Regions from separate parts of the Pediococcus sp. M21F004 genome, predicted to be linked through region 2. Evidence: a T-box and tRNA genes for the amino acid it is inferred to sense, from the RefSeq annotation. Region 2 holds a T-box; the other holds one or more tRNA genes.
The links. A T-box is a leader RNA that pairs with one kind of tRNA and senses whether it is charged. The one in region 2 lies ahead of leuS (leucine--tRNA ligase), so its partner is inferred to be a tRNA-Leu.

Region 1: it has a tRNA-Leu gene. The T-box ahead of leuS (leucine--tRNA ligase) is inferred to sense a tRNA for this amino acid. The anticodon was not compared.

Annotation. Positions count from the first base shown of each region.
Region 1 covers NZ_CP177314.1:1,802,960-1,823,965, reverse strand. Annotated here, with positions in the region: gene rpiA (ribose-5-phosphate isomerase RpiA) at 1-74, shown strand, start outside; gene ACLHK8_RS09060 (aminopeptidase C) at 128-1,510, shown strand; gene ACLHK8_RS09055 (2,3-bisphosphoglycerate-dependent phosphoglycerate mutase) at 1,933-2,604, opposite strand; gene ACLHK8_RS09050 (DMT family transporter) at 2,607-3,674, opposite strand; gene ACLHK8_RS09045 (AEC family transporter) at 3,802-4,755, opposite strand; gene ACLHK8_RS09040 (LCP family protein) at 4,924-6,027, shown strand; gene accA (carboxyltransferase subunit alpha) at 6,072-6,851, opposite strand; gene ACLHK8_RS09030 (acetyl-CoA carboxylase carboxyltransferase subunit beta) at 6,844-7,641, opposite strand; gene ACLHK8_RS09025 (acetyl-CoA carboxylase biotin carboxylase subunit) at 7,625-8,968, opposite strand; gene ACLHK8_RS09020 (acetyl-CoA carboxylase biotin carboxyl carrier protein) at 8,961-9,356, opposite strand; gene ACLHK8_RS09015 (beta-ketoacyl-ACP synthase III) at 9,370-10,350, opposite strand; gene ACLHK8_RS09010 (PTS system mannose/fructose/N-acetylgalactosamine-transporter subunit IIB) at 10,556-11,056, opposite strand; gene ACLHK8_RS09005 (PTS sugar transporter subunit IIA) at 11,059-11,469, opposite strand; gene ACLHK8_RS09000 (DUF956 family protein) at 11,500-11,871, opposite strand; gene ACLHK8_RS08995 (DUF956 family protein) at 11,892-12,305, opposite strand; gene ACLHK8_RS08990 (PTS system mannose/fructose/sorbose family transporter subunit IID) at 12,445-13,359, opposite strand; gene ACLHK8_RS08985 (PTS mannose/fructose/sorbose transporter subunit IIC) at 13,379-14,194, opposite strand; gene ACLHK8_RS08980 (mannose/fructose/sorbose PTS transporter subunit IIA) at 14,227-15,198, opposite strand; gene ACLHK8_RS08975 (sigma-54-dependent transcriptional regulator) at 15,448-18,336, opposite strand; tRNA gene ACLHK8_RS08970 (tRNA-Leu) at 18,577-18,662, opposite strand; gene ACLHK8_RS08965 (SprT family protein) at 18,728-19,189, opposite strand; gene ACLHK8_RS08960 (Tex family protein) at 19,198-21,006, opposite strand, start outside.
Region 2 covers NZ_CP177314.1:604,511-616,953, forward strand. Annotated here, with positions in the region: gene ACLHK8_RS03135 (Cof-type HAD-IIB family hydrolase) at 1-740, opposite strand, end outside; gene ACLHK8_RS03140 (glycosyltransferase) at 849-1,931, opposite strand; gene ACLHK8_RS03145 (universal stress protein) at 2,086-2,544, opposite strand; gene ACLHK8_RS03150 (NAD(P)H-hydrate dehydratase) at 2,676-3,512, shown strand; gene ACLHK8_RS03155 (pseudouridine synthase) at 3,573-4,298, opposite strand; gene ACLHK8_RS03160 (putative polysaccharide biosynthesis protein) at 4,309-5,988, opposite strand; gene ACLHK8_RS03165 (hypothetical protein) at 6,221-6,547, opposite strand; gene leuS (leucine--tRNA ligase) at 6,691-9,105, opposite strand; T-box leader at 9,160-9,377, opposite strand; gene ACLHK8_RS03175 (phosphatase PAP2 family protein) at 9,475-10,119, shown strand; gene ACLHK8_RS03180 (tRNA (mnm(5)s(2)U34)-methyltransferase) at 10,116-10,682, shown strand; gene ACLHK8_RS03185 (MDR family MFS transporter) at 10,722-12,191, opposite strand; gene metK (methionine adenosyltransferase) at 12,254-12,443, opposite strand, start outside.

The DNA.
Region 1 (21,006 bases), 890 kb from region 2:
TCTTTTTGGATATGGTCAATACAATCATCGTCGGACGGCAAAATGGTCCCGAGGTTATTCAAGCCCGTCCCTAAATCGTTTTTTAATCAAGATTTAAGCATTTACTAATTATTCTTTTTCGACTACAATGTTTATATATCATAGGTTAGGAGTGAACACATTGAGTAATAATAGTATTTCTAAAGAACAAATTGCTCGTTACGCAAAGAATTATAACGAACAAAACAAATCAAAAGTCCTTGAACGCGCGGTTACAAAGAACGGTATTTTAGCTACTAGTGAAGGCCTTCGTGGCGGAGCTGATTTTAGTCCCGTTTTCTCAATTGACTTAAAGACAGGTGCTGTTGCTAACCAAAAGCAAAGTGGCCGTTGTTGGATGTTTGCTGCATTAAACACAATGCGTCATCATTTATCAGATGAATTTAAGTTAAAAGATTTCGAACTCTCACAAAACTACACTTTCTTCTGGGACAAGTTTGAGAAATCAAACTGGTTCTACGAAAATGTGATTGCTACAGCCGACAAACCAACTTCAGACCGTAAAGTTTCATGGTTAACTAACGAACCTCAAGGTGATGGTGGCCAATGGGACATGTTATGTGCCCTCATTGACAAGTATGGTATCGTTCCTGAATCAGTTTATCCAGAAACTTACAACAGTAACAAATCAAACGAATTCAACACCCTCTTAAACGAAAAGCTTCGTAAAGATGCTGTTGAACTTCGTGAACTTGTAAATGATGACAAAACATCAGATGAACAGGTTCAATCACGTAAAGAGAAAATGTTAGGCGAAGTTTACCGGATGGCTTCATACAGTTTCGGCGAACCTCCTGCAACATTTGACTGGGAATATCGTGATGATGACAAAAACTACCATCGTGAAGCTGGTTTAACACCCAAATCATTCTATGAAAAATTTGTTGGTTGGGACCTTAAGGAGTACGTTTCAATCATCAATGCTCCTACAGATGACAAACCATTCAACCATACTTACTCAATTGAAATGTTGGGAAATGTCGTTGGTGGCCGTCAGGTTAAACATTTAAACTTAACAATGCACGACTTCAAGCAAGCTGCTATTAACCAACTTAAAGCTGGTCAAAGCGTTTGGTTTGGTTGTGATGTAGGTCAGCATTCAGAACCAAGAACCCGTGGATTATTGGATCTTGGCGTTTACGATGAAGAAGCCCTCTTCGATATTGATTTATCAATGTCTAAGGCAGAACGCTTGGATTACAGCGAAAGCTTAATGACACATGCAATGGTTATTACAGGTGTTGATTTGGTTGACGGCGAACCTAAGAAATGGAAAGTCGAAAACAGCTGGGGCGAAAAAGTTGGCTCAAAGGGTTACATGGTCATGACAGACGATTGGATGAGCGAGTATTGCTACCAAGTTGTTGTGAACAAACAATTCTTAACAGAAGCCCAACGTAAGGCACAAGCTGAGGAACCAACTCAATTATTACCATGGGATCCAATGGGTGCTTTGGCATATAAAGATTAGTGAACGGAACAACACGTTAAAGTTCAAATAAATAGGGGCGCTGTCAGCAGGAGAAATCCTGCTGTAGGCGTTCCTATTTTTTTGGACTTGTGTTGTGCAGTTGTCCTAAGATTAGTGAACGAAACAAATCGTTAGTCCCACAAAAATAAGTAAGGCGAAAGTCAGGAGAATTCCTGGCTGGGAGCTTTGCTTATTTTTTGTGGGACTGATTTGTGCAGTTGTCCTAAAATTAGTGAACTAAACAACACGTTAAAGTTCAAATAAATAGGAGCGCTGTAAGCAGGAGAAATCCTGCTGTAGGCGTTCCTATTTTTTTGGACTTGTGTTGTGTAGTTGTCCTTAATTAACTAAATAACTCAAATACAAAAAAAGAGCCACCCAAGTTTGAAAAAACAGATCAAACTTGAAGCAACTCTTTATTTTTAATCTAAGAACTTCTTACTAATAATTTTCAACTGGTCATCAAACTGGTAAACAATTGGTTCCCCGTTTGCCACTTCAACCCCATCAATACCTTCGTCACTAATTTCTTCCAAGTATTTGATCAACGCACGCAAAGTACTCCCGTGTGCTACAACCAATTGATTCTGTCCATTTAGCAAACGTGGTGCAATTTCATCTATCCAATACGGTAATAATCGCTTATAAGCCATCTCAAGGCTCTCACCGCGTGGTTCGATGTCTCCAAGCTCAACGTATCGCCGATCTGATTCAGTCGCTTCTAGCAACGGCGGAACAGCCTTAAAGCTCCGGCGCCACAAAGCAACTTGACGAACACCGTAAATTTCTCGCGTTTTATCCTTATTTTGGCCACGTAAAGCGCCATAGTGACGTTCATTTAAGCGCCAGGCCTTGTGAATCGGTAACCAGTTCTGATGAATCTGATCCATGACAATGTCTGCCGTTGTAATTGCGCGCTTTAAAAGTGAAGTATGCACATCTGTAAACTGAATCTGTGTTTGTTCAATCAGTTGGCCTGCCCTTTTAGCTTCAGCTCTTCCCTGCTGAGTTAGCGGGACATCGCTCCAACCAGTGTAAACATTATCACGATTTGCTTCACTTTGACCATGCCGCAATAAGACTAAGTAAGTCATTTTTAATCCTCGTCTTCAAAATTTGAATTTAAACCTTTCACTTTATCTTCCAAGTGACTTTTGACTTTATTTCCTAATTGACTCTGAATTTCCGATTGATCTTTTTCAGGATACACAGGTTGACCCATTTCTGAACGAACTGATTTGGAACGGTTTCCCATAAATGTGACGACCGATCCTAACAAAATAATCACAATTCCCACAATCGTTGGTAACGAAATTGTTTCACTTAAAATTAAAGCAGCTAAAACTGGTGCCAAGGCTGGCTTGATGAAGAAGACCAACGAAGCCGTTGAAACATCGGAAGTTTCCATTGCCAAGAAGTAGAAAGCAAAACCACCACCCGTTACACAGACACCGATGAAGAATAGCAGTGGTAAATATTGCCAACTGATGTTGTGAACAACTGGGATACTGACAAATTGTTTAAGGAAACTAACTTGTCCCATTGCACGTCCAATCATAGGGACATGCGTTAACATGATAATTACAAACAATTCAACAGTACCTGTTAAAAAGGTGAAACAAGTCATCACAATCCCGTTTAAATCTCGTTTTTGTGATCCATAACGGGAAATAATACTATAAAGACCAAATGTTAACGCCGATGTAACAGCTAAAGTTAAGCCGACTATGTTTTTAATATGCGTTGGGTTAACAATGACTAACAATCCAATTACTGACACAATAACAGAAATTAAATTAGCCCGGCCCAAACGCTCATGGAGAATTAAATATGAGAAAATCAAGGCAAAAACTGGATTACAGCTGAACAACACCGCAACGGTTGCTGCTGGAGAATACACAATGGCCAACTGATAAAGCGTCATACTGATGATGACACAGACAAATCCGGTTAAACCAAACAGTCTTAAATCCTGCCAGTTTAGTTGCCGATGCTGCTTTTTCAAGGCGCTCAAGGCAATTGGTAGTAAAACTAATCCACCCACTGCGAAACGAATGAGATTCAATTGAATTGGATCAAATGCCCCACCCGCTAATTTAAGTGCAATTTCCATTAAACTAAACATTAAAGTTGAAAAACTAATATACCCAACTGTTTTTCTCAATTTCCTTATTATCTCCTTAATTTTGACAAACTTATCTTTCAATTTCAAGCAAAAGCACTACTTGCTGCCACTAACATCCGTGTCGATGCCAAATCGGACTATCCCGCAGCTTTCGAGGCCTCTTTTTTTATTTAATTAATCCTGATTTAACAAACATCATTAATAATGGAATAATTATTAAACTTAACAGGGTCGTTTCTGTCACCATAATAGCGGCATAGCGCTCATCTGCTTGATATAACTTGGCTACCACAGGCGCATTTGTCATCACTGGCATCGCTGACTGCAAAATAAACACTTGCTTCATTAGAACTGGAACTGGCATCGGCAACACAAGAATTGTCATCAGTAACGGCGCAAAAATAAACCGACCGGACAAGACCCCCAAGCTTTCACGATTCAACGTCATATTTTTAATTCCTGCTCGTTGAATCGCAATTCCAATGAAGAACATGGAAAGCGGGATCGTTAACCCACCAATATATTGACAATCCGATAAAATAAACTGCGGCAATTGAATGTGAAAAAGCACTAAAAAAACGCCCACGATAAAACCAAGTAATGGCGGTGAAAAAATTTTTCCGAGCGTCGTTTTTAAATTAAATTGATGAGCTTGGGTACCGTCTCGCTGAATAAGCCAGACACCCAGTGTCCAAAAGATTGTGGTGTTGGCCATGTAATAAACCAACACATATGGAAGACTACTAGTCCCAAACAAAGCCATATTAACGGGTAGACCAATAAAAACTGTGTTTGAATTTAAAAACATCGATTCAAACAATCCCTTATGCTGCTCCTTAATTCGCAGTACCCGTACTAACACCATAGATAATGCAAATAGAATCAACATAGACAAAACTGGAAACCGTAAATCTGGAAGTGTACTTAATAGTGTTTTTGCAGTAAAATCATGAGTAATCGTACTAACCATATAGGCTGGCAATGCAATTTGCGTCACTAGTTTGGCGATGAGTCGTGATGACCCTTCATCAAACCATTTTCGCCAGGATAGAATGTAGCCAATGGCGATCATGACAATGATGATCACAACACCTTGGATACTATGTAAAAAAATTGTGATATTATCCCTTCTTCAAGTGGTGTATGATGTTAAAATACCGAAACAATGATTACAGTATAGCATATTTTCATAGACCATTTTCACAAAAAGCCTGGTAAATATGGTGTAATCATTATGAAAACGCACACATTATTACAATCGAAATTAACTGAAAAGAGGACTACGTTAGTGAGCGAGAAAAAAGAAAAACACATGAAAAGCACAAAAAAATCATCCAAAAAAATTTGGTGGGGGGCAGCCATCGTTGTATTACTTTTATTAATCGGTGGTGGTATCAAAGCTTACACCATGTACCTGAGTGCCCAAAAAACAATTAACCAATCTTATCAAAAGGCAAAAACGCCTACCGCCCGGAATGTGGCCAAAGTTATTAAGAATAAAAAACCTTTAAATATTTTAATTTTAGGTACGGACACTGGTGCATTAGGCCGAAAAACAACTGGTTTGAGTGACACGATGATCGTTGCATCCCTAAATGCTCAAAAGAAAACCACTTACATGACTAGTATTCCGCGCGATACAGAGGTGACTATCAAAGGGACAACAGAAAAAATAAACTCCGCCTACGCAATTGGAGGCGCCACACAGTCCATAAAAACTGTCCAAAACCTCCTCGATGTTCCTGTTGATTTTTATGTCGTGATGAACATGGGCGGTTTAGAAGATCTCGTAAAATCTGTTGGTGGCGTCGATGTCACTCCACCATTAACTTTTAAGTATGGCTCAGCTAATGTTAAAAAAGGCGTCAAAACCCATTTGACTGGTAAAGAGGCTCTCTCATACTCACGCATGCGCTACGATGATCCCGATGGCGACTATGGTAGACAAAAACGCCAACGCCAAGTAATTTTAGCAATTGTTAAAAAAGCTCTTTCCATTTCTTCAGTAACTAGGTTCCAAACTATTTTAAATTCTGTAAAGAAAAATATGAAGACCAACCTAACGTTCAATGATATGTTGGCACTTCGTTTTAGTTATAAGAATGCTTCCCATCATATAAAATCAACTACTTTGAAAGGCGAAAGCGAAATGATTGACGGGTTATCCTATCAAGTAGCCTCAATGTCAGAACGCCGCCGCGTGTCAAATAAAATCCGTAAAGAACTGGGCTTAGCTGCGACAACCACGCTTAAAGAAAGCGAAGAAAGCTCCAGCACAACTAGCTCATCTACTGATCAAACAACAAGTAGCAGTGCCGCTACCACTTATAATTACGACTCATCGACGTATGCATCTAGTTCAGATGTCACTACGCAAACGGCGCCTTATTAATAGAAAAAGGATTTGGAAAAATTCCAAATCCTTTTTCTTTACATTTAATTCAGTTTTAGCACATGTTCAAATTTAGTTTGCCGCTGTTTTTTTAGTTGGTCCGCATTTAAACCTTCAAAAGATTGTAAGGTGGCTACCAATTCATCATCAATTCGTTGAACCAGTGCGTTGGTTGGCGTTTCATCGATTATATCATCCACCAGTCCAATTTTTTTAAGTTGTTGAGCCATCATTGGTAAAAATTCGCTAGCCTCACGGGTGTCATCGTGGTTTTTTAAAATAGCCTGAACCGCCTCTGGGGAAGCCACTGAAAATAGCGCATTTTCTAACATCAAAATAGCATTCGCATTGCTAAATGCTAAAGCACCACCGCTATGTCCCTCACCTAAAAATAGTGCCACATTAACGACCTTTAACTGCCCCATTTTTAAGATCAAATCAGCAATCGCTTCACTTTGCCCATGCTGTTCAGAAAAGACACTGGCGTCTGCCCCAGGCATATTAATGAAACTAATAACTGGCCGATCAAACTTTTCGGCAGCTTCAATTACTCGTAAGGCTTTGCGATAGCCAGTTACACGGACTGCCCCACCATTGAATTCGCGTCGTTGTTGAATATTAGTTCCCCGATTGATCCCAATAATCGTAACTGGATGATGATGAAATAATCCGACGCCGGCCGTCACCGCTGGATCATCTCCTAGTTGCCGATCACCATGAACCTCAAAAAAGTGTGTCACTAACTGACTGATAAGTTGTTGGGAGGTTAATCGTTTAGGCGAACGCACTAACTTAATTCTTTCTTCTAAAGTTTTCTCACTCATGGTTACCTCCAGAATGAAGTCGCAACAAATTAATTAGTTGATTGCGCATATTTTCTCGCTGGACAACTTGATCAACTAACCCATGAACCAGTAAATCTTCAGCCGTTTGAAACGTATCAGAAAGTTGCTCGTGGGTTGTTTGGGCAATCACGCCTTTTCCAGCAAACCCAATTTGAGCGTGATCTTCAGCCAAAACATAATCTGCTTCAAATCCAAAACTAGCCGAGGCGCCACCCATGGTCGGATCCGTCAAGATATTCACAACCAGATTTTTACTATCTGCCAATTTTGTCCACTGATTCAAGATCGTGTTCATCTGCAACAATGAAAAAATTCCTTCTTGCATCCGGGCCCCACCTGAAGTAATGAAAAAAATCAGTGGTAAATGCCGCGTAACCGCCTCAGCCATTGCCTGTTTAATTACAGCTCCCACCGTAGTGTTTAAGGTTCCCAGCATGAAATGGCTATCCATCACAGCCAGAACCGTTGAAAAACCACCAATCTTAGCAGTGCCCGCTTTAATTGCTTCTTCTGTGCCACTGGTAGCTCGGGCTTTTTTTAATTTCTCCGAGTAACCGGGGAAATCTAAAAAATTAGTACTAACTTCAACGTTTTCAAACGCTTGCCAGCTATCAGGATCAATTGTAATTTTTAACCGCTGGACACTAGTCAATCGCTGCAAGTAACCACAAAAGGGGCATCGATAATTTGGATACCACTGAAGTTCGTGCACATGTTCTCCACAATGCCGGCAAGCTTGCCAACTATTCTTTTCAGGCATATGACTCATGTGATTGTTCCTCCATTAGTTTCCCTACAGAATGAATGTGATAGTGATTCTCGGCAAATTGACTACTGTTAATTAATTGCTTTAATTGCTTTAAATTAGTGCCAACTCCTGTAACTTCAACTTGTTTTAAAGCAGTCTTCATTTTTTCAATTGCTGCCTCACGCGTTTTACCAGATACGATTATCTTTGCCAACAGCCGATCATAAAATGGCGTAATCACATCACCTTTTTGGAGGCCTGTATCCACACGCACTCCTGATGGCAGCTTAAATTGCGTAAGCTGGCCTGTCTCAAACTGATGATGAGACGCCTCATTTTCAGAATTTAAGCGGCATTCAATTGCATGTCCTGTAAACTCGACTTGCTGAATGGATAGCTTTTTACCTGCCGCCACCTGAATTTGGGCCTGCACAATGTCAATCCCACTCGTTTCCTCTGTAACGCCATGTTCCACTTGCAAACGTGTATTCATTTCTAAAAAATAAAATTGGTGGTGCACAAATAAAAACTCAACGGTTCCCAAGCTTTGGTAATGGGATTTATCCAACAATTGGTGCACCAGCTTATACAAGATGGTTCGTTCCGCTTTCGTTAAAATTTGCGCATTACTCTCTTCAATAATTTTTTGCCGATTTTTCTGCAAGCTACAGTCACGATCACCTAAAATCAGTAATTGATCGGGCATCCCCAGCACTTGCACTTCAATGTGCCGAGCATCTTCAAACGCGCGCTCCAAATAAATAGCCCCGTCCAAAAAAGACGCCCCTGCCTCCTCTTTGACAAGCTGATACTTATCAAAAAGTTCTTTTGCAGAGTGAACAAGCCGGATGCCTTTGCCGCCGCCGCCATGACTGGCCTTCAATAAAACTGGATACCCTAGCGCATTGGCCTTGGCATACAGTTGGGGCTCACTTGTGATCATTCCTGAGCCCGGAATAATCGGTAATCCACATTTCTCAGCAAGTGTGCGCGAATTGGTTTTATCAGAAAAATCATGAATCAAAGCAGGTTGTGGACCAATCCAGGTTATCCCACATTCCGCACACATTTTGGCAAACAAGTCATCTTCAGACAAAAATCCATAGCCAGGATGCACTGCATCAGCATTGGTATTAACGCCAGCCATTAAAATTGCCTCTCGATTAAGGTAAGAATCCATCGCATTTGCTGGACCAATACAGACAGCTTCATCCGCTTGTTGCACAAATAACGCTTCTCGATCAGCCTCTGAATACACGGCAACCGTCGCAATTCCTAGTTTCTGACAAGCGCTAATAATCCGTACGGCAATTTCGCCCCGGTTAGCAATTAAAACTTTCCTAAACATTTTGAGTACCTTTTAACGTGATTAAGGATTGATGATACTCAACTGGATCTCCATTTTTTACATGGAGTTCACTAATCACGCCTGATTGAGGACTAGTTACATCATTAAACAATTTCATGCTTTCAATCTGAGCAACCACGTCGCCTGCTGCAACTTTCTGCCCAACTTTTAATTGTTTTTCCAAATGAACAACGCCTACCATCGGGCTGCTGATTACCAAATTAGCAGATTTCGCTTCTTGGCTTGTATGGTTAGGCGTTGGCTCTGAAGAAGTTTCATTCATTACTTTTTTTACATGAATTTTAGTTTGGTCGATTTCGATCTCTACTTCACTGAAGTTCATTTGATCTAGTTTATCTAATAATTTATTGATATCTTCTAAATTCAAATTAAGTAACCTCCTAGAAGTTAATTAGCATACTAGCATAGTCTAAACCAGCACCAAAACCAGTTAACAACACTTTTTTAGGCTGGCCTTTAACCCTTGCCAGTTCGTCTAGCGCCATCGGAATTCCAGCTGATGAGGTATTCCCATAATGCGTGACATTTACCGGAAACTTTTCAATCGGAATCATCAGTGTCTCACTAATTTTTTCAATAATCCGCAGATTAGCTTGATGACAAATAACCGTATCAATAGTTTGCGCATTTAATTGGTTATTTTCTAAAATTTGCTTCATTTGTGTAGGAACCGTTTCTGTAGCAAAAGCAAAAACTGATCGGCCATCCTGATAAAATGCATCTGTTTTTGGATAATTGTCTGCCGAGATTGTTTGAATCGGCTGAATTCTACCACTATGAATCGTTTGATTCGCGCTCCCCATTGATTGCAATTTCTCATCAATAAAAAATTCTTCACGCGCATCATCTGTTGTTTCTAGTAAGGCGCCACCAGCCCCGTCTCCAAAAAACACAGCGGAGGTTCGATCCTTAAAATCCATCATCTTAGAATTAGTTTCGCCACTAATGACTAAAGCTTTATGATACCGTCCAGACCGTAAAAACTTCTCTGCAGTACTCAAACCAAATACAAACCCCGCACACGCAGCGGAAATATCCATGGCAAAGGCATTTTTAGCACCTAGTTTATCTTGCACAATGCAGGCCGTCGCGGGCGTTAAGCTGTCTGGGGTGATAGTAGAGACTAAGATTAGGTCAATTTCATCAGCTTGGACACCACTCTTAGTTAAAAGTTGTTTGCCAACTTCCGCACATAAATCTGAGGTGTTTTCATCATTCATCGCAAAATGACGTGTCTTGATCCCGGTATGTGATTGGATCCAGTCATCATTTGTATCCATGATTTTACTTAACTCAAAATTATCGACAATGCGCTCCGGTACATAGTGACCCGTAGCCGCAATTTTGATGTTTACCGTCATTTTCCGTTCCTCGCTTACAACTGTTTTCTTTATTTTAACAATTTTTTCTGTGATTGGGTAATTTAACCTTATTTCTAATCAAAACTTTAACTCTTTTTGTTGAAATATTCCTTTTTCTAGTATAAAAAATAGAACTAAAGTATGGACTTAATTTGGTCAGCGTTCGCCAACTAAATCATTCTATTCTTTAGTTCTATATTAAGTTTTATAACTTATTTTTTGCTAACATCGTGATCATGTCTTTTTTACCATCATTTGGAATCTTTTGTGCAAACACCTGTAACCCCGCATCATGTAAAGAACGAATCGTGCTAATTTCTTCTGGTCCAACCGCAATTGAATCGTTGAGCATCGTCATTCCTTCAGAAAAAGCCAGACTGCCAATATCAATTCCTAGCTCTTTGAAATCCATCCCACCATGCACAAGTCTCAACATATCTTGCACGGTTTCGGTTAACAAAAGGACCTTGAAGGCATCGAAACGATCATCTGCATAAATTCGAAGCATTTTATCAATTGTTAAAACGTTGGTATTGACCCCAAGCGGTGCGGCTTGAACAATCAGCATCTTTCGCAATTCATCATTGGCCACACTGTCTGACACCACTAATATTCGATTCGGTTTAACACTTTTAGCCCATCCGGTTGCAATTTGACCATGAAGTAAACGACTATCAACCCTTGCCAAACAAATCTTCATTGTCAAAACTACTCGTCTCCCTCATCTTCTGGCAATTGCAAATGGCGAACACCAGATTTGGCACTTTCTTCTAGACGAGAAATTGCATCACTCAATGATTGCTCACGCACCACGTAAGCCTCACTTAACATTGCTAAATTTAAACCAGTAATCAGGCCCATTTGATTCGCGTGTTTTGCCACAATTTGACCGGCCACATTAAATGGCGTACCGCCAAACAAATCAACTAAAAATATAACCTGATCGCTTGGATCAAAACTACTCAAAGCAACTTGATAGTCATTCAATAATTTCTTGGGATCTTCATCAGGTTCCAAGGTTACTGGCACAACCTTTTCTTGCTTACCAAATATTTCCCAAGATGACTTCACAATACTCTTAGCAAAATCTCCGTGGCTCGCTACAACGTATGCAATCATTACTGTTACTCCTCCTTTGAAGCTAAGTTATTACTTTTTTAGAAGATCTGTAAAACTATGACGAAGCCGATCGAACATATCTTTTTCATAGACTAATTGTTTGGCATCTAGGTAGCTTCGCATAGCCTTTAAAACCTTTTTAGGATCCTTGGTTGTGAATACATACCCAATATTTCGATTAGTTTGAACAGAGAAACGCACAATCTTACCCTTTCGAATGCCCCGCGATGCCACAACATGGCTAATTTCATTCCAGGGTATAAAAACAAAGTTTCGATTTTTTTGGTTGTTAATAAATTCAAATCCTTTATCACCAATCACAATTTTTCCACGTTGATTAGCCCCCACAAATAAATCCGCAGAAACTTTTAAATCAATTTTTGTGTTCTTTGTTTCATTCATTGACTATTACTTTCCTTTAGCTATTTTGACTTAGTCTGCCTGTGTCCCCCAACTTTGTTCTTAATCTTCTTAAAGATATTACTTGAACCCCGTGTGATAACTTGAAAGAACGTTAAAGAACGTACCATGTTTTTAGGCTCAACATAGACTCGAATTGCTCGTAAAGTTTTTTTGGCATCCCGAGCGGCAAAAGAATAGGTCCCGTTTGATTTTGTCTTGATAGCAAAACGAGGAATCCATTTACCTTTAAAAATAACCGAAGCCACCACATAGCTAACTTCAGTCCAAGGAATCTGAACATAATCCTTAACATTTCGGGCACTATAAAATTCAAACCCTTTATCACCAATCATAATTTGTCCATAACTGCCTAGTCCGATATATGAAGTTCCCTTCATCACTAGATCAACTTTTGTATTGATAGATTCAACCATTTGCTCAACTCCATTCTCTTGTTATTACTGCCATTATACGGCGACTTTATCATTTGGGCAAAGTTAGTCACCATCTTATTAATCTACCTAATTAATAAAAAAAGCCCGGGAACTAAATCCCAGACTAATTCTATACTTATTACATAACGTGTAAGACATGTAAGATGATACCAACGAAGAATAAACCAAAGATAATAACGATTGGTGAAACACCCTTCTTAAGTAACCACATACAGAATAATGTAAGAAGTAATCCTGCTAAACCTGGAATCAATTGATCCAAGTTATCTTGTAAAGTTGTCACTTTATATTTATCCAAAGATAAACCAGCAGCCTGTTGTGTCAAAGCTTCTTTGATCCCAGCAGCACCCTTTGGAAGATGAGCCCAATCAATGAAGGCACCCTTAGCTTGTTCAACTTTTGAAACAACTGGGGTGAACTTAACAACAACCCAACGGTTAATTAAGGCTCCTAAGATAAACATACCTAGAATTGAAGCACCTTTAGTAACTTTTTGTAGTAAACCGCCAGACATATCTTTTGAAATTGCAGAACCGGCTTTATAACCAAATTCTTGTGTATACCAAGTAAATGCCATTCGAATAATATTCCAAGCAATAAAGAAGATGATTGGTCCCATGATATTACCACTCATGGCTAATGAAGCACCCAAAGCACCTAAAATTGGACGAACAGTAAACCAGAACACTGGATCACCAACACCAGCCAAAGGACCCATCATACCAACTTTAACACCTTGAATAGCTACATCATCAATTGGTGCACCATTAGCACGATCTTCTTCAAGTGCCATTGTAACCCCGAGAATTGGAGAAGCTAAGTAAGGATGAGTGTTAAAGAACACTAAATGCCGTTTCAGAGCTTCTGCACGATCTTCTTTTGTTTTATATAATCTTTTAAGAGCTGGGACTAAAGAATAAGCCCAACCACCATTTTGCATACGTTCATAGTTCCAAGAACCTTGAAGGAAAGTTGAACGCCACCAAACGGAAACACGATCTCTTTTTGTTAATTTCAATTTTGTATCTGCCATTTTTTGTTCGCTCCCTTCATTAATAGTTGTCTATGACATCGCCGAGTGGGTCACCAGAATTATTGGCTCCCGTATCATTACTTGATCCACTGCCACTGTTACTTGATAAGTTCAAGTAAATTAAGGCGAATGAAACACCAATTGCACCTAAACCAATCAAAGTTAATGATGGAATTGTTGCCATTACAAAACCAATGGCAAAGAATGGCCATACTTCAGCAGTTGCCATCATGTTGATAACCATTGCATATCCAACGGCAACAACCATACCACCACCAATGGAAAGACCACCGGTTAACCATGAAGGCATTGCGTTCAATAATGCACGAACAGGAGTAGCACCAACAGCTAAGATTAATGCTGCAGGGATAGCAATACGGATACCTTGTAAACAGATATCAATCCATTGCCACATGTCTAACTTAGCAAAACTACCTTCTTCAGCAGCTCTATCCATAATATGAACAATCATAGTTGAAATTGTCCGAACAAGAATTGTAAGTAACAATCCAGCAACAGCTAAAGGTACAGCAATGGCAATCGCAGAAGCAACTCCTGCTCTACCTTGGCCACCTAAAACTAAAATAATTGCAGAAGCAACACCAGCTAAAGCAGCATCGGGTGCAACAGCAGCTCCAACGTTAGCCCAGCCTAAAGCGATCATTTGTAACGTACCACCTAAAATTAAGCATGGCATCAAATTTCCAGTAACTAAGCCGATCAACGTACATGAGATAACTGGTTGGTGAAATTGGAATTGATCCAAGATACCTTCCATACCAGCTAAGAACGCAATGAGAACGACTAAAATCATCTGAATAGCGTTTAAATTCATAACGATTAATCCTCCGTTTTCTTTATTTTAAATTATTCTTGTTTTTGTAACTGAGTCTCTGCTTTTTTAAGAATTTCATCCATATTGTCTTTTGAGTCGGTTGGGACTTTACGAACATCGAATGTAATTCCATCAGCCTTCAATTTAGCAAATGTATCAATATCTTTTTGATCAAAAGCTAAAACCTTGTTAGGTTGAACTTTACCAACTGAATGTGACATAGAACCTACGTTGATAGTCTTCAGTGGAACGCCACCTTCAACGGCTCTAAGGGCATCTTGTGGTGTTTCAAAAAGCAATAATGCTCGTTGACCACCGAAATGCTTGTCATCCTTAGATAACTTGATCATCTGATCGATTGGCACAACATGTGCCTTCACACCTGAAGGAGCAGCCTGTTTGATCATGGTTGTCCGTAACTCATCTTTGGCAACACTGTCAGAAACAACAATAATTCGAGTTGGATTAGTAGCTTTTGACCAACCAGTTGCAACTTGTCCATGTAGTAAACGTGAATCAATTCGCGCCAAAACATATTCAAGCTTTCCAGGCTTACCAGCAGCAGCCCCTGTATTTGCAGGTTTTGCAGATGCTTCTTTGACCTGTAATTCCTCTGGTCGAACCTTAACACCTTCAATGGCAGTCTCTTGGATATGAGCCGCGATATCACGTGCACTATCCATAGACATTCTTGAAGAATATGCCTCAATCAACATTGGTAAGTTCAAACCGGCAACAATCGCCCATTTGTCTTTGTGAGCTTCAAACAAGTTATTAACTTGATTAAATGGTGTTCCGCCCCAAAGATCAACTAAGAACAACACCTCATCTTGGTTCTTGAAAGTAGCAACAGCTGCTTCCAATTTTCCTTTAATGTCGTCAGGTCCTTCGCTGGGCTTTAATGTAACAGCTTTTACGTCTTCTTGATCTCCAAAGATCATTGATCCGGATTGCAAGATTCCGTTAGCGAATTCACCATGACTAGCAATGATAATCCCTACCATTTCTATACCTCCTATTATGATTGTTACAGTAAATAAAAATAAACAAATAATTTCTCAATCGCCTGTAACGAAATTTGATCCTTACAAGTACAAGACCATCTTTTTTGCACTCACTTATATATAAGCAAAAACCGTGCCAAAGTACACTAAATGAAAACGCCTACTTTAAAGCGTTTTAAAATAACACACAAAGCTGATACAGTGTTGTGTATCAGCTTTGTGTGTTATTTGTGAATCAATTTTGTGTATTTAGTTAGTTAAACTGACCGTTTCATCTTTAACTTGCCAGCTTTCAAGGAGTTTCACAATGTAATAAACTTCTTCTGGTGGTAATTCAATTCTAATTCGGTGAAGATACATATCATCCACTGCCTTCACTGCTGAATACCACTTAGAATTGACCATCTCTTTTAATTCTGCATCGCTGGCCGATATTTCACCATTCGTCAACGAGCGTTCGATGGCTCCTGCGATATGCATGATGAGATTAATTTTGAACGGTTCGCTGAATTTTTTATTTGTATCAGCCTGAAGTTGATCAATGTACTGCCATAAAACATCGGTAATTTTATGTGGATTAATAAAAGTATAAAATTCATCCAAGTATTGTGCACAAACTTCTTTGGTTAGTTTCATATCCTGATGGCTATCAAAAGAACTAAGGGAATCGCGCTCTAACACTTTATCAAGGAACCGTTCGCCGCCACCTTCCAAAAGATTTTGTAGGGGCATGAATGGCACTTGAATGCCAGGATGCGTAACACCAGTTGTCGCAATAATTTGATACTCCGTTTGGAGGCTGTGGATATGTTCATCCATATTAACTAAAGATATTGGAATTACCTTAATATCTTCAATTAAGTTTTCCACTAATAATTGGTCCAACATCGATTGAATTTTCTTGGCCGTTCCTTCACCTGTTGAACAAATTGCCACAATTGCCTTTGGACGGACTGACGTTGAATTTGTTTCCTTTGAACTATTCGGCAATTCTTCTTTTTTCGTACTGGCATTCACACGAGAATAGCCACGGAATTCGCGGAGCTCTGAATAAATAGCTGCTAAATCCGTTTCAATAAAGGAAGCCTTTCGAGCTGCCTCCAAGACCATCGCCGTTGTGACCATATCAATGGTCTTAACCGGGATATGCGTTTCTTCCGTAATCTTGGTGCCAAAAGTACTTAACGATCCCATATCAACAAGTAGTAAAACGCCATTACCTTCATCAGCACGATTAACACACTCCACAATATCCTTATAAGCCGTTTTAGGATTCATGTCTAGAGGCATATCAAACGATTGAATGGTGTTATCAGATAGTAATTGAGACACAACCTGAACCATGGATGTCGCCGTGCTGCTTCCATGTGCGGCCACCACAATACCAACTTTCCCAGAGGTTGGTGCCACTTTTAGTGAAACAAGCAAGATTGCTAAATAATAGCTTTCAGATTCAGGAATCGGCACATTATAACGATTTTCCAACTGGGCCTTAATTTTTTGTGCCACCTTCATCTCGTCAGGATACTCTTCCACCATGGCAATCAAATCACGACTCATTGTTCGCATTGGTTTCCCAGACTGAATTCTTTTAATGAAGGAACTAATATGCAAACTCATAGCATACAAGAAATTATCGCGAAAATTATAGTCTAAGATTTTTTCGATTTTAACTTGCGTTTCCTTGGTGAAATCAATGATATCTTGATTCACAATTTCTGCAAGTTTTGACTCACCGCGTGTATCATCTTCATCTGGCGAAAAAGTTTTTAAATGAAGATTAATATCAGTCGTAATGAAATGATTGATATGCTCTTGGTCTAATCCTTGCTGACGAAGCAAAGTCGCCTTATCACCAATAATTTCATACAGATTATATGGCAATTCATAACTATCATTTCGGTTCGTTAACACGTGGGTATCAGAATCCGGCTGAATGGTCATGTAAGGCTCTAATAACTTAGAAATTTCGCCTGAATCACGACGATTAGCCGCAAGATGAACTAACCCATCCTTAATATTCGGTGGCAAGTCATCCACTGTAATCACAATTTCGTTTTCGTTTTCAATGCTATTTAAAAAACCACGTGCGCAAACCAGTTGGATGTTTGATTTCAACTGACCAACGTTTCCGTAAGTCACACTACCTAAAAGCGACTGGACAACATCTTCTGTTAGCGTAATTTGCTTGTGAGTCCGATTGGCTTCAAGGCTTAACAGCACCTTTAACAATTCAACTCGTTCTTTTGCACTCCGTTTATTAAATGCAGGTAATTGGATGGTAATCGGAATTCGGCGAACGAAAGTTTTTAATAGAGAACTTTCTGGATCTTCCGTTGTTGCACAAACTAAACGCACATTAGCATGGTGAATCTTAGAAGTCTCACCCAATTTGCTGTAGGTGCCGTGGTCCATGAAATAAAAGATCATTTCTTGGCCTTCGGGAGGTAACCGATGCACTTCATCCAAAAATAGCATCCCGTTATCAGCCTCTTGAATCAGCCCATCTTTCTCTTCGTCTGCACCCGTGAAAGCACCCTTTACGTACCCAAACAAATGTGACATTAACAGCTCTGGATTATGCGAATAATCCGCACAATTAAAGGTAATTAGTTGATCGTCTTTTTTTATTAAATCCCGATTTTGAGCAAACTGAAACATGGCATTAGCAAAGTATGTTTTACCAGATCCGGTCGGGCCAATCACGAGGGTATTCAAGCCACGTGGTGGATACAAAATTGCAGCCTTGGCCTGTTCAATCTGATTACGCATACTAGAGCTATTCCCAATCATGTGCTCAAAAACATCACTGATACCTGCTGATTTTTTTGGTTTTTCAGTGTGCTCTAAGCCACTATGAATACGGCGTTTGCCTGCCGAAAGTGGTGATGTAATTACTTCTTTTTCGGGCTCTTGAGCTGCGCCGCGACGACAATAACGAACTGGTCGTCCCGCCAATTTAGTTAGTTTTTCTTCACGGACCAGTTGATTCAATTCTTTGCTGACATTGGAGCGGATCAAATCTAACTCATCAGCCACTTGTTCTGTAGTAAAAGTTTCTGCACCGGTTAACTGATTTGTTTCATCCGGAGTTGTTTTTTCGACAATATATTGGTAAATCCGATCTTTTCTCTTCATATTAGTTGTTCCTCAGTTTTGTGCGTTCATTTTTGATACACTTAATAATACAGTATCATTTTAGCACACCGGGTTAATTAATACAGAATTTAATCCTTAGTAGCTCGCCATCCTTGATGCTTTGGCTTTTAAAGCAGGCTTGGTTATTGAATACATTATCTAAACGCCCATTGTGTATCATCTGATTAAACAAAAAAGTCCATGGATTCTCAAAAATGAGAACTCATGAACTTTATTTTATGCACCCAAGAAGATTCGAACTTCCACCGGGAGAACTCCCGACAAGATCCTTAATCTTGCGCGTCTGCCAATTCCGCCATGGGTGCAACAAAACTATTACCTAAACTATCTTAGCAAATATCGGTAATAGTTACAACCTTTTTTCTCGAAATCACTTGCGTAAGGTTTGAATTAGCCGCAATTGACCGCCACATTTACCACATCGATATTTTTTTAAATCAATATGCCGTTTCCGATGATATTGCAGCCCACACTGTTGGCAACGATACACTAGTTGCATCCTACTCCGTGAGCTGGCCTGCACTGCTGGCGCAAACCGAGACCCATGCACCTGTGCCAATAACTGTCTAAAATCTGAATTCCGGTGTTGATACCCATGATGGGTCAGGTGAAGATGATAATGACACAATTCGTGTCTTATAATTCCCACGAGTGTAGACAAATCATGTTCGGATAACATTTTGGGATTGATATCAATATCATGTGTCTGTAATTGATAGCGTCCCCCGGTTGTCCTTAATCGCTGATTAAAAAAAGCATGATGTTTAAATTGGCGATGAAAATCTGACAATGAAATTTTTTCCACCAATTGTTGCAATTCAGTATCTGTCATCGCACTGCTTATTCGTTTGGATCAAGCATTGTGAGTTGGATTCGGTGGCGATCTAAATCAACACTCTCCACCCAAACAGTCACAACATCTCCAACCGAAACAACTTCACCTGGATTCTTAATGAATTTCTTCGTCAATTTTGACACATGAACAAGACCATCTTGTTTCACACCGATATCCACAAACGCTCCAAAATCAACAACGTTGCGCACCGTTCCTTGGAGTTTCATGTTAACTTTCAAATCTTGTAAAGTTAAGACGTCACTTCGCAGTAATGGTGCTGGCATGCCGTCTCGCAAATCACGGCCTGGCTTTTTCAAACCAGCGATAATATCTTCTAAAGTTTCTGGGCCCACTTCTAATTCTTGGGCAGTCTCGGATACGTTTAAACGATTCAAGGCTTGGACTGCTTCATCGGTACCGATCTGGTCTAATTTCAATCCAACCATCCCTAGTAACTTTTTAGCGACTTTATAACTTTCGGGATGAATATCCGTATTGTCCAAACCATTTTTCCCTTGCACAATCCGTAAAAAACCAACCGATTGTTCATAAGCTTTCGGTCCTAAACGAGGAACTTTCTTCAACTGATTTCGGGCTTCATAACTCCCGTTTTCATCCCGCCATGTCACGATATTTTGAGCTGTCGTTTTGGTCAAACCAGAAATATGTTCTAACAGTTGTGGACTGGCTGTGTTTAAATTAACTCCCACTTGGTTAACGGCTGTTTCGATGACCGTATCCAATTGATTGGTTAATTCTTTTTGAGGCACATCGTGTTGATACTGACCAACCCCGACCGCTTTTGGATCAATTTTGATTAGTTCAGCAAGTGGATCTTGTAACCGACGGCCAATACTAATGGCACTTCGTTCTTCAACATGTAACTCCGGAAAAGCATCGCGAGCCGCTTTACTAGCAGAATAAACCGAAGCACCAGCCTCATTAACAATCACATAATAAATTTTACGGGGCATTTCTTTTAAGATATCTGCCACAAATTCCTCTGACTCCCGACTAGCGGTTCCATTACCAATGGCGATCATCTCAACTTGGTAGTCTTCCAAGAATTTTTTAAACTCGCCTGCAGCCGCCTGCCGTTTGGTTGCGGAAGCTGGTTTATGTGGATAAATCACCTTTTTAGCCAAGAATTTACCATTGGGATCCATAATTGCTAATTTACAACCTGTTCGATAAGCGGGATCAAATCCCAGCACAACTTTTCCTTTAATCGGTGCTTGCATCAACAAGTGATACAAATTTTCGCCAAAGACATTGATTGCCTGGGTATTGGCCTCTTCACTTAGCTCATTTCGCAACTCACGCTCGATTGCGGGTCCCATAAACCGCTTGTAGGCGTCTTCGTAAGCTGCCTGCAAATAAGTTGTTGCAGGCCCTTCATGACTACCAATAATACGAAAATGAAGATATCGCATAATCGCAGCTTCGTCCACTTTGATTTGAGCCTTCAAAACGCCCTCTTTTTCACCACGGTTAATCGCCAAAACTCGATGAGACACCATGTTTTCAAGCGATTCATCAAAATCATAATAAAGTTGATAAACACCTTGCTCGTCTTTTTCTTTTCCTTTAGATTTTACTTGTGAACTAAAACGACCATTTTTACGTGTATAGTTTCGAATCCAATCCCGAAATCCGGCGCTATCACCAAAAGCCTCAGCTAAGATTTCATGGGCCCCAGCAAATACATCGTCTTCCGTTTCTACTTCTTGATCGGCGTTAATAAATTCACTGGCTTTTTGTTTTAAGTCAGTTTGTGGGAAGGTTAATAGCCAAAAAGCAAAGGGTTCTAGTCC
Region 2 (12,443 bases):
TTCGCCTCATCTGTCCCATTAGACACAACAACTGGCATCCCTACTTTCCGCAACATTGGTAAATCATTGCTATTATCTCCTAAGGCCAAAACTTCATCTTTTTTGATTCCCAAAGATTCGGCTAACTCTAATGAGGCCGTTCCTTTATCAGTACTAAAATGATTAAATTCGGCGTACATTCCAGAAGAATAACTAGCGTTTAATTGATTATCAAAAGCTGCCATTACCTTATCATGCACTGGATGGAGAGCTTTTTCATCTGGATTCATCGTGATGACTTTCATAATTTTTTCGTTTTTAAAAATTGAAAAATCCTTATCAGTCATAATTTTATACTCAACATGACGAGGCTTCAAATAAGCCAAATCTTCCTCACGAGGATTATAAATATACAACTTATTTAATGTATAAACATGTGTATCATTGTGTGGATATTGCGATGTAATATCAAAAACACCTTTGGCTTCTTCGTACGTCATTTCATTTGTCTGTAACACACGGTTGTCCTGATTTTCAATGATCGCACCCCCATTGTATGAAATCACAAATTCATCAGGCTTTTGAAATAAGGACAACTTTTTCAATAAGGGTTGAACTGAGGCAAATCCTCTCCCTGTATTAGGAACAAATTTTACACCTTTTTCGGAAGCGGCCTTAATTGCAGCGATATTTTCATTAGAAATGCTTCCATCCCTGCTAAGTAAAGTTTCATCTAAATCACTAACTATTAATTTATACATTTCAAACCATCGACTTTCCTAGTTCACTATAATTGTAAACGCTATACTCATACCATATCGAAGTTTTGCGATGTTTTCAATGCTATTTTTCATTTTTTACTTCTTTTTTTAAGAAAGAATTGTTAGCCATTGTTTTATAATAGTATCCACCATAAAAGAGCTTCGAATCCGTTCACATGACTTCTTAGCATAAAGCTGTCTGAGTGGTTCGCTTATTATCAGCTTATTTAAGGATTCAACAAAATCTGGAACATCCTTTGCTTTAGTTAAAACTCCATATTCATTTTTTCCTAAGAATTCTTTTGAACCTGTATTTTCCATCGCAACAATTGGCAACCCAAATCCCATAGCTTCACCAATGACTAAGGGCATCCCTTCCCATCGCGAAGTAGATACAAAAATAGAGGCAGTCTCATAATGGGCCTGTAAGGCTTCGTCTTTAAGCGCTCCACGGTAAATGATTTTATCTGCCACATCAAATTGAGCGATCAATTGTTTGAAGATCTTCATTTCCGATTCGGGACCCTCTCCTGCCATGGCAATTTTCCAATCATCTGGTAAATATTGGGCGGCCTCCAGTAAAAAATCAATTCCTTTGTGTTGAATGGAAATACGAGCCGTAAACGCAATGGTGTGGGCTTTTAAGTCAGCTCGTTCTTCAGCCACGATTGTGAGAGGATTATAAATTTTGACTGTGTTTTTATTAAATTGGCGATAATTCAAATAATCAGATTCAGTTAGCACTACCACAACATCCGCTGCTTTTAATCCCTGAATAAATTCAGATTTCATTAACTGATAATACTGCGTTAGATAAGTTTTATAATTATTATGCATCCACGCAATGACATGAATTTCAGGAATTTGGGCCTTAATTAACGGAGCAAAACTTGTTGTTAATCCTGCTGGTAAAATAACGGTTTGAAATTTTTCAGCCTGAATATAATTACATAAGTCCTCAATTTGGGGTTGGTATCTTTCATAAGGCTTCTCACCAAAATAATTTAGAATATGTCCCGGTGCTGGGCGTTTTGCAATTACTAATTCAGCATCCAGTTCATAATAAGGTGCCACATCTTCTAACGAGTAGTAAGTCACATCCACATATTCGGTGAGTGCGTTACCTACAACCGTTGCGGCCCGTTTCACACCATCCATTTTTACATTTTCCAGTACAATTAGTAATTTCATATTTGAATAACCGAGATAATCTCGGCTTTCCCCCTCTCTTTTGGTTAGTTTAATAAGACCAGCTTTCTTTTTTGCGTAAACTAATAGCGGACCAGTCGTTTTCTTATTTAAATGACCGATCCACCATTAATTTTCTGAATTTATTTGTAAATTTTTATCTAACTACCATGACGTCTGCCAAAGAGTGTTCCAAAATATAGGCCGAATTTGATCCCAAAAACATTTGTGCAACCCGATTTGCGCCAGTTGCCCCAATGTAAATTAAATCAATTTGGTTCTCCCTTTGAATCGTTTTGGCCAATTCTTCGTGTGGACTACCAATTTTTACAATGCCAGTCACTTGTTCAACACCTTCGCCTTGAACGCGCGCGACAATTCCGTCAATGGTTTCCTGTTGCTCTTTCAATCGATTATTTTCGTCAACATCAGTTTCAACAACGCCAAAACCTAATGACGACTGCCCTATTGAAGATTGCCGTGGTTTTAAAACTTGAGCAATATACAGTTTTGCTTGATTTCGTTTAGCTGCATCGATTGCCTTATCTAAAGCCCTCATTGAAGTTTCTGAACCGTCAATCCCAACCAAAATATTTTTATATTGTTGATCTTGCATGTGACTCATCTCGCTTCCTGATTATTTAACTTTATTATAGCAAGCGTTTACGAAATCTTATAGTAAAAGGCTCTTCTTGTTTTTATTATCGCCTTATTTTCGTTATACTAACCCTAAGGAGGCATAATGCCATGCAGACGATCACACAAACGTTAGTAAAAGAAACGATTAAAAAACGGGCAACACAGACCCATAAAGGTTCGTTTGGAAAATTATTAATCATTGGCGGTAATGCCCAATTTGGGGGAGCAGTTATTTTAGGGAGTAGTGCCGCCGTTTACTCAGGTTGTGGTTTGGTTACGACTGCAACTGACCCCCATAATTTTACGAGCCTTCACGCCCGACTACCTGAAACCATGGTGATTGATTTCACTGATAAGCAAACGATTCAGACCATACTAAAAAAAGTGGATGGTGTCGTGATTGGTTCGGGTCTCGGTGAAACGCCATCTTCTTTAGAAATTTTACAATTTGTTTTTCAAAACATTCAAGCCAATCAAAAACTGATAATTGATGGCTCGGCCATTGATTTAATTGCTACCCATCATTTAGTGCTACCTCAGGCTCATATTATCTTTACCCCGCATGAAATGGAATGGCAACGACTATCTGGTATTCCCATTAAGGAACAATCAGAAGCAAATAATCATGCGGCTCAACAAAAGCTAAATGCCACGGTAATCCTAAAAAAGCATCACACAGAAGTTTATACGAATCATGAAACCTATCAGCTCCTAATTGGTGGCCCAGAAATGGCAACTGGTGGAATGGGTGACACTCTGGCCGGCATGGTTGGCGCTTTTGTAACTCAGTTTTCTGACAATGAAACTAAGAGTATTTTAAGTGCTGTTTATCTTCACAGCTTCATTGCCGATCAAGTTGGTAAAACTCAGTATGTTGTTTTACCCCACCAACTTATCAAACAGATTCCTCAAACGATGGCGCAGTTTTCTAACCAAAATGACTAATCAGCAAAAAAGGCTTCCTAGCGAATTCTCAAATTCACTAAGGAGTCTTTTAATTTAATTTTATTCGGTTAATTTTAGTAAATCGTCAACTTCTGTTTGAGTTAGTTCACGATAATTTCCGGGTAGTAACCCTTCGTCAATAGAAAGGGTCCCCATCTGAATTCGCTGTAGATTGACAACCTTTTGCCCTACTGCACCAAACATTCTGCGTACCTGATGATACTTGCCCTCTTGAATTTCAACATGAATAGTTGTTGTATCTTCCATCCTGTTATAATCCAAAATTTCAAGGCGAGCCGGATAAAGTTGGGTCCCGTCTTTTAGTTCAATTCCCTTAGCAAACTTCTCGATTACTGCATCATCTAATTTGCCGGTTACCGTTGCTTCATAAGTTTTTTTAATATGATGAGTTGGTGACAATAATTTATGTGCAAGGTCGCCATCATTGGTAATCAGCAATAGTCCTTCCGTATCTTTATCTAGGCGCCCGACCGGAAACAAATCCGGCCGATAATCTGATTTATTGAATATATCCATGACTGTTTTTTGGTGAGTATCAGTCGAAGCCGAAATCACACCTAGTGGCTTATTTAGTAAATAATAATAGTGAACCTGATACTTAATTTCCTGTTCACCCAGTTTAACTAAGTCTTGGGCAGGATCTAATTGAGTTTTCCCATTACGGACACGTTGGGTATTTAAGGTCACTTTCCCTTTTTTAATCAGCTGGGTAATCTGGTTTCGTGTGCCCACGTTCATTTGATGTAAAAACTTATCAACTCGCATAATTCACCCCTTAATGAATTCTCAATAATCGTCGAATTTGTTCCACTCTGGATCCCAGCATGAAATCTGCCAACCTTGTCTTTAATGTCGCGTATAAATAGACAAAACCGCCTAGGCAAGCTGCTAAAACACAAACGACTACTGCTATCATCTTGCTGTACGGATCCAAGAACAAATAAGCCAGCCGAACGACTGCAAAAGCAACAATAAATGTCAATAAACTAAACCCGAGGATCCCAGAAATTGGTTTACTCATTCGTTTAAAACCAATTCCGTATTCTTGATTTAAATGGCGTAAGATCAGCCAACTAACCACACAAAATCCGATTCCTGTCGAAAGGATTGGCCCCATCGCTCCTAAGTAAGCGACCAGCGGATACTGAAGGACAAGCTTCACAACCACGCCAATCGCAAAATAAGCGACTGCCCGCACGTTTTCGGAAACCCCCTGCATAATTGCCGAGATAACGGTAAAGAGCCCTAGAATGACGGAAACGTAGGCAGAAACCTCCAAAATGGAGGTCCCAACTACATCATAGTGATAAAATAATGTATTTAGCGGTTGGGCTACAGCTGCCATCCCTAAAGCTGCGGGAATCATAAAGAATGCAAATAGTAACAAAGCATCCGTAATCTGGCTATTAATTTCCCGTTTATCCCCACGCGTTTTTGCCTCTGAAAGCATTGGAACAGCTGTAATGGCCATTGCCGAGCCCAAAGAAACAACAATCATCACTAATTTATTCGAGTTAAACGCAAAATCAGCGTAAAGGGTATTCACAAGTGAGGTCGAATAGTTGAAGACGTGGTTCATAATACTAAAGAATGAATACTGATCAATCAGTTGAAAAATGGTGATTGCCGAGCCAATAATAATAAATGGTGTTGCTTGTGCAATAATTTCTTTATAGAGTTGTTTTGTTGGAATCGCTAACTCTTGTTTACTATTTTGGGCTAACTCTCGCAAACGACTGCGATGGCGCAAATAATAGAAAACAAGCACTAACATTCCCCCAATGGCACCAATAAACGCTGCAAACGTAGACTGCGAAACTGCGCTGACCCAATTACCATGCTGCACTTTCATAATTAGAAACGCAGTAACTAACATATACACTACCCGGGCTAGCTGTTCGACAAACTGCGAAATCGCAGACGGTGCCATTTCCTGATACCCCTGGAAAAAGCCCCGGGTTAAACTCATTGTGGGAATAACCAAAACTGCCCAGGCTAACGAATGCAGAATAGGAATCACATTCACATCCCCACTCGAAAGCACCGGTGCACCAAAGTACAGAATTAACGCGCAAATGATCCCAGTGGCTCCGGATAGTAACAACCCGCGTTTATACAGTCGTTGTCCTACCGCAAACTCATTGATTGTATTATAATGCGCAACTTGTTTGGCGATTGCAGAGGGAATCCCCGCAATCGCAGCAATTAGGAAAAAACTATAAATATTATATCCCTTAGCAAACAACGCATTCGCGTTATCACTCATACTACCAAACCAAATCACCCAGGGAATTATGTAGATTGCCCCCAGAATCCGAGAAAAAATACTTCCCGCCGTCATCCAGGCTGATCCCTCGATCATTTTATCTTTTGAACTAGATTCTTTATTAGTGTTTCGCAACGGTTGAAATCCCGCGCTAGTTGTTTGTTGGTTATTTTGAGGTTCTTCAGACATAATTTGTTGACCTGCTTTCAATTACTCAATCTTAACTATTTTATCATGCCTTGAAGGCAATTCAAATTTTAATTTATTTCGTAAGAAAATATAAAGAAATGAGCGAGGATCGTTAAAAAAACGAAAACGGCCTTTGCTAAATTCAAAACTTTGCGGTATACTAGTTGGAGTTGAGATAGTGCTGAACGCCAGACCATTTATAGTGGTCTGGCGTTCTTTTTTGTATCCATAATTAATTTTTTGAAACCCCGGCTGCCACGTCTTCAATGAGCTCGTCCATGGCTGTCGGTTCCTCATCGCATTCAAAATAGGCTCCGTGATAGACTTTCCGCAAGGGATCTTCAACATCCATGTACCGCGACTCAAACTTAGTCACTGTATAGCTGCCATCTGTTTCTACTAAAAAAATGGCACAACCGTCAGCCTCTTTATAGCCATCCCGCGTAAATGTAACAGGAAATGTGCATCTCTCAAACTGGTACTTAATTCCATCTGTGCGAGGATGCAACCGCATATTAATTTCTGAAACGATGTTGCCCACTATACTATCAATAGTCATATTTTTTAAAGCCTCTATTTTCAATTGAATAATTTCAAAATACTAAGTTCTAGCGTATCATATCTAGAATTACTTTCAAGTCTAACAAAAAGGCGTCCAGAAATAAGCTCTGGGCGCCTTTTGGATCTGTTTATTTAGTTGAATTAAACAACGATATTCACAATCTTATTTGGAATGGCAATCACCTTTCGGATCGTTTTGCCATCTAACCATTCTTGCATACCTGCATCGGCCAAAGCCAATTTCTCGAGTTCATCTTTGCTTGTGTCTTTAGCAACCTTCATGTGAGAACGAACTTTACCGTTCACTTGAAGAACGATTTGAACTGTTGATTCTTCCAATTTTTTCGGATCAAAAGTTGGCCAAGCAGCATACGTAATGGTTTCATTATGACCTAATAATTGCCATAATTCTTCTGCAACATGCGGCATAATTGGTGAAATCATTTTTACAAAGCCTTCCATGTAGGCTAAAGGTAAGGCATCTACCTTATACGCTTCGTTCACAAATACCATCATTTGGGAAATGGCCGTGTTGTAATGTAAATGTTCAAAATCTTCCGTGACTTTCTTCACAGTCTGATTATAAACTTTATCAAGTTTGCCATCATTAAATGTTGTCACGCGATCACGAGGATGATTATTTTCATCAATCATCAAACGCCAAACACGTTCAATCCATTTTTCACTACCATGAATGCCATCTTCACTCCATGCCACCGATTCAGTCAAAGGTCCCATGAACATTTCGTAAAGCCGCAAGGTATCTGCGCCGTACTGATCCACAATATCATCTGGATTAATAACGTTGCCTTTAGACTTAGACATTTTTTCGTGATTATCACCCAAGATCATGCCTTGGTTAACCAACCTCTGGAAAGGTTCCTTAGTTGGAACAACTCCGATATCATACAAAACTTTGTGCCAGAATCGGGCATAAAGTAAATGTAAGACCGCATGCTCTGCACCACCGATATATAGATCAACGGGTAACCATTCCTTCAAAAGATCCATATCAGCAATTCGATCTTCATTATGTGGATCAATATATCTCAAGAAATACCATGAACTCCCCGCCCATTGTGGCATTGTGTTTGTTTCACGCCGGCCCTTACGACCATTTTTATCTACAACATTAACCCAATCTGTCAGGTTAGCAAGCGGACTTTCGTATGATCCAGAAGTTTGAAGATCTTTTGTTGCTGGTAATTTTAGTGGCAATTCGTCTTCTGGGACTAAAGTTGTTTCCCCATCTTCCCAGTGAATGACGGGAATTGGTTCACCCCAGTAACGTTGGCGTGAGAAAATCCAGTCCCGTAAACGGTAATTAACTTTCTTATGCCCAGCACCCTTATCTTCAAGCCAGGCCAACATTTTATCAATCGCCGTCGCCTTATCCAAGCCATTTAAGAACTCAGAGTTAATGTGCACACCATCCCCAGTGTAAGGAGCATCCTCTACATCGCCGCCTTCAATAACTGGTTTTATTGGCAAATCAAACTTCTTGGCAAACTCCCAATCACGTTGATCATGCGCCGGAACAGCCATAATTGCACCAGTTCCGTATGAAGCCAACACATAATCGGCAATCCAAATTGGTAATTTTTCGCCATTAACTGGATTAATTCCGTAAGCTCCAGTGAATACACCGGTCTTGTCTTTGTTTAAATCGGTCCGCTCCAAATCAGATTTAGTTTCAATCTTCTTCTCATAGGCTTCCACAGCTGCTTTTTGAGCGTCTGTCGTGATCTTTTTGACCAATGAGTGTTCTGGTGCGATAACCATGTAACTTGCGCCAAACAGCGTGTCAGGACGGGTTGTATAGACTTCAATTTCATCATCTGTACCTTCAACTTTAAAGTTGACGCTAGCACCTGTTGAACGACCGATCCAGTTACGTTGCATTTCTTTAATGCTTTCAGGCCAATCAATTAAATCTAAGTCATCCAACAGCCGATCTGCATATGCCGTAATCTTAAGCATCCACTGCTTCATTGGAACCCGATAAACCGGATATCCACCACGTTCTGTTTTGCCATTAATAACTTCTTCATTGGCAACAACTGTGCCTCCCATCATATCAGGAGCCCAGTTAACTAGGGTTTCTTTTTCGTAAGCTAATCCCTTTTTATATAATTGTTCAAAAATCCACTGAGTCCACTTGTAGTACTTAGGGTCGGTTGTGTTAATTTCACGATCCCAATCATATGAAAAACCAAGTGAGCGAATTTGACGTTTAAAATTTTTAATATTTTGATTAGTAAATTCACGGGGATTATGGCCAGTTTTCAATGCGTATTGTTCAGCTGGTAATCCGAATGCATCCCAACCCATTGGATGAAGAACTTTGTAGCCTTGCATCCGTTTGAAACGAGCCATGATATCAGTTGCTGTGTAACCTTCAGGATGCCCAACATGTAAACCCTGACCAGAAGGATAAGGGAACATATCCAAAACATAGTATTTAGGCTTGCTTGAATCCTCAACTGTTTTGAATGTTTTGTTTTCGCGCCAGTAATGCTGCCATTTGCGCTCAATTATATCGTGATTATATGCCAATTTGTTCCACCCTTTCTAAAATAAAAAAAGTCCTATAAGATATCAAAAAATATCTTATAGGACGGAAGTTTCCGCGGTACCACCTATATTTACGATTGAATAAGTCAGTCGAACTCTCAAATTCTTAACGCGAATTCACGTTAACAGCTACTTTATCTTCACTATTAATCACCAAAAAGATGAGTTCAGCACAGTTCCAATCCATACTCACATTAACCGTATAGTTTCTGGAAAAGGGTTCTGTACTTACTATTTCTTTTCAACTAATATTAATGGATTAATCCTATCAAACTAACCACAAAAAAGCAAGATGCCGATAGAAATCTGATATACTAGAAGCGCATTAGGAAAGTTAAGAAGGAGAATTTTATGTCATCCACTAAACAGCATCATTTATGGCTCATTTTTGGTTTAATCACTGCTATTCTTTTTATTGGTCTGATGGCCTCAGTTTACTTACAGACTAATTTGGTTAAACAATTTGATCAAATTATCGCCAGCTTTATTCAAACAAATCGCACAGCAAACAAAACTAGTTTTTTTCTATTCTTAACAACTCTAGGTAATCCATTACCGCACATTGGTTTTATTTTAGTCTTGGTTGCTTGGCTACTTTACAAAAAACATTCTAGATTACTGAGCTTTACCGCACTTGCTCTTTTACTCGCAACTTCTGGAAATCAAGCCATCAAACTAATTATTAAAAGACCTCGTCCCCTTCATAAACTGATTTCCATTGGGGGCTATAGTTTTCCAAGTGGCCATTCTACTGGTATTACAGTCCTTTTAGGAACTATCATTATCATTGCAGCTGTGCTGGTTAAAAAAAGTTGGCAGCGCTGGCTCATTTATCTAATTGCCTTTATTTTTATTATCCTAATTGGAATTTCACGTATTTACTTAAACGTCCACTACCCTAGTGACGTACTTGGTGGCTTTCTTTTGGGAACCACCATTGTCTTATTAACTGCCTATTTAGTTTTACCAAGTAAAAAGGAGCTTGTTCAAAAATGAATTTAGAATCAGCATTACGTTATAGTCACACTTTGTTAGATCAAGTGGTTGTCCCAGGAGATACTGTGATTGATGCCACCGTCGGAAATGGAAACGATACTGTTTATTTAGCCGCCAGTGTAGGAAAATCTGGCCATGTCTATGGATTTGATGTTCAATCAAGCGGATTAGAGAAAACGAAAACCCAACTTTTATTGACTGGATTGTTACCCCAAACGACTTTGATCAAGGATGGTCATGAACATATTAACAACCATATCCCAGAAGATACGGAAATTTCAGCAGCTATTTTTAACCTCGGCTATCTCCCAGGAAGCGATAAATCAGTGGTAACCCATGGCAAAACGACCATTGCGGCTATCAATCAATGTTTATCAATGCTAAGTGTCGGTGGTTTAGTCGTTGTCGTTAGTTACTATGGTCATCCAGGTGGGCGTGAAGAACTTGAATCCCTACAAGAGTTCCTAAAAAAATTGCCTCAAAAAGACTTTCAAGTATTAACCTATCAGTTCATTAATCAACAAAATGATCCGCCAATTTTATTTGCCATTCAAAAACGCTAAAAAAATCGATTCCTGCTTTTAAAGGCAGAAATCGATTTTTTAGTTAGTTGTTTTTGAATGCCGATAATCCAAACTATTAATTAAAATGGCCAGTATAATTAAGATCACACCTGCTAAATAAATATTGTGCAAGGCTTGATACAAAATCGTCCGTAATTCTGGAATCAGTTTGGCTGGTAATGATGAAGCCGTCTGCGGATTAATTAACTTGTTCATCATGCCAATATTAAGATCTGAACTATGGGCAACCCCTTTATTCATAGTTCCATTCATAATAATTCCAAAAATGGACATCATTAGCGTTTGACCAAGCGTTCTTGCCAAGGTATTAAATGAAGTTGCCACTCCCATATCTTTTGCGGCCACCAACCGTTGTGAAGTCACCGTGGTCGATGTAATGGTAATCCCAAACCCAGTACCTAACACGGTGGCAATCACGAAGAACAACCAAAATGGGGTTGTTTGTGGAAGTAACGCCAGCCACGCACTACCAATCAGTAAGAAGACCAAACTAATCATCAAGGTCTGTTTTGGAGTTAGTTTAAGAATAAACTTCCCTGCCAAAAACGAACCAAAAATCCACATTACCGAACTTGGTGTCACCGCGAACCCTGCTAAGGAAGCTGGTAGGCCAAGAATTCCTTGCGTCCAAGTCGGCAAATAAACTTCAAAACCGATCAAAAAACCAGAAACAAGCATCGTAGCCAAGTTTTGGGTGACAAAAGTACGGTTCTTAAATAATTTTAACGAAATAATCGGATCTGATGCTCGTTTCTCACGATTGATAAATAAGTAGAGTGCTACCAAGGTAATGACAAAGCAAACTATCACGGACGTCCAAGCAAAGTTGGCTTCACCAAGGATCTGAAAACCATACATTAGACTCAATAACGTCAATGTCAGCCAAAGACTTCCTAAATAATCAATTTTCCCGACAGCCGTATGTGGTTTCTCGTGTAAATACAAAGCGATCAATAACACTGTCAAAAGTCCGATTGGCACATTAATGAAAAATACCCAGTGCCAAGTCAGTTTATCAACAATAAAACCACCCAATAATGGCGCGATAATTGCCGCAATTCCCCAAGCAGCCCCATTGAATCCCATCACACGTGCACGTTTCTCGAAGGGATAAATGTCAGCGATAATCGTATTTGAAACAGGCATAATACAGCCGGCTCCAATTCCTTGTAAGGCTCGCCACCCAATCAAAGTAGGCATCGAATTAGCAGTTCCGCTTAAAACTGACCCAATAATAAAAATCATAATTCCAATAATAAAAATTCGTTTTCGCCCAAAAAGATCAGCCAACTTCCCATAAATGGGCGTTGCTACCGCATTCGTTAATAAATAAATGGATACGATCCAGTTCATTAAGTTAACGCCATGTAAATCGCCAACAATTGTAGGCATCGCCGTTGATACAATTGTACCTTCAACGGCAGTTAAAAATGTGGCCACAAAAATTGCAATGGTAACTAAAGTAACATTTGTTTTTTTTGTTGTCATGTAGTCCCTCTCCAACTAAAAAACCTCTCCCACGCGAATTGCGGAAGAGATCATTTAAATTCTTACTTCAATAATTCTTTTAAAGCATCGACCTTATCGGTATGCTCCCAAGGTAAATCAACGTCTGTTCGACCAAAATGTCCATAAGCAGCGGTCTTTTTGTAAATTGGTCGCTGCAAGTCTAACATTTTAATAATTCCTGCTGGTCGTAAATCGAAAACTTTTCGAATTGCGGCAGCAAGCTTTTCCTCT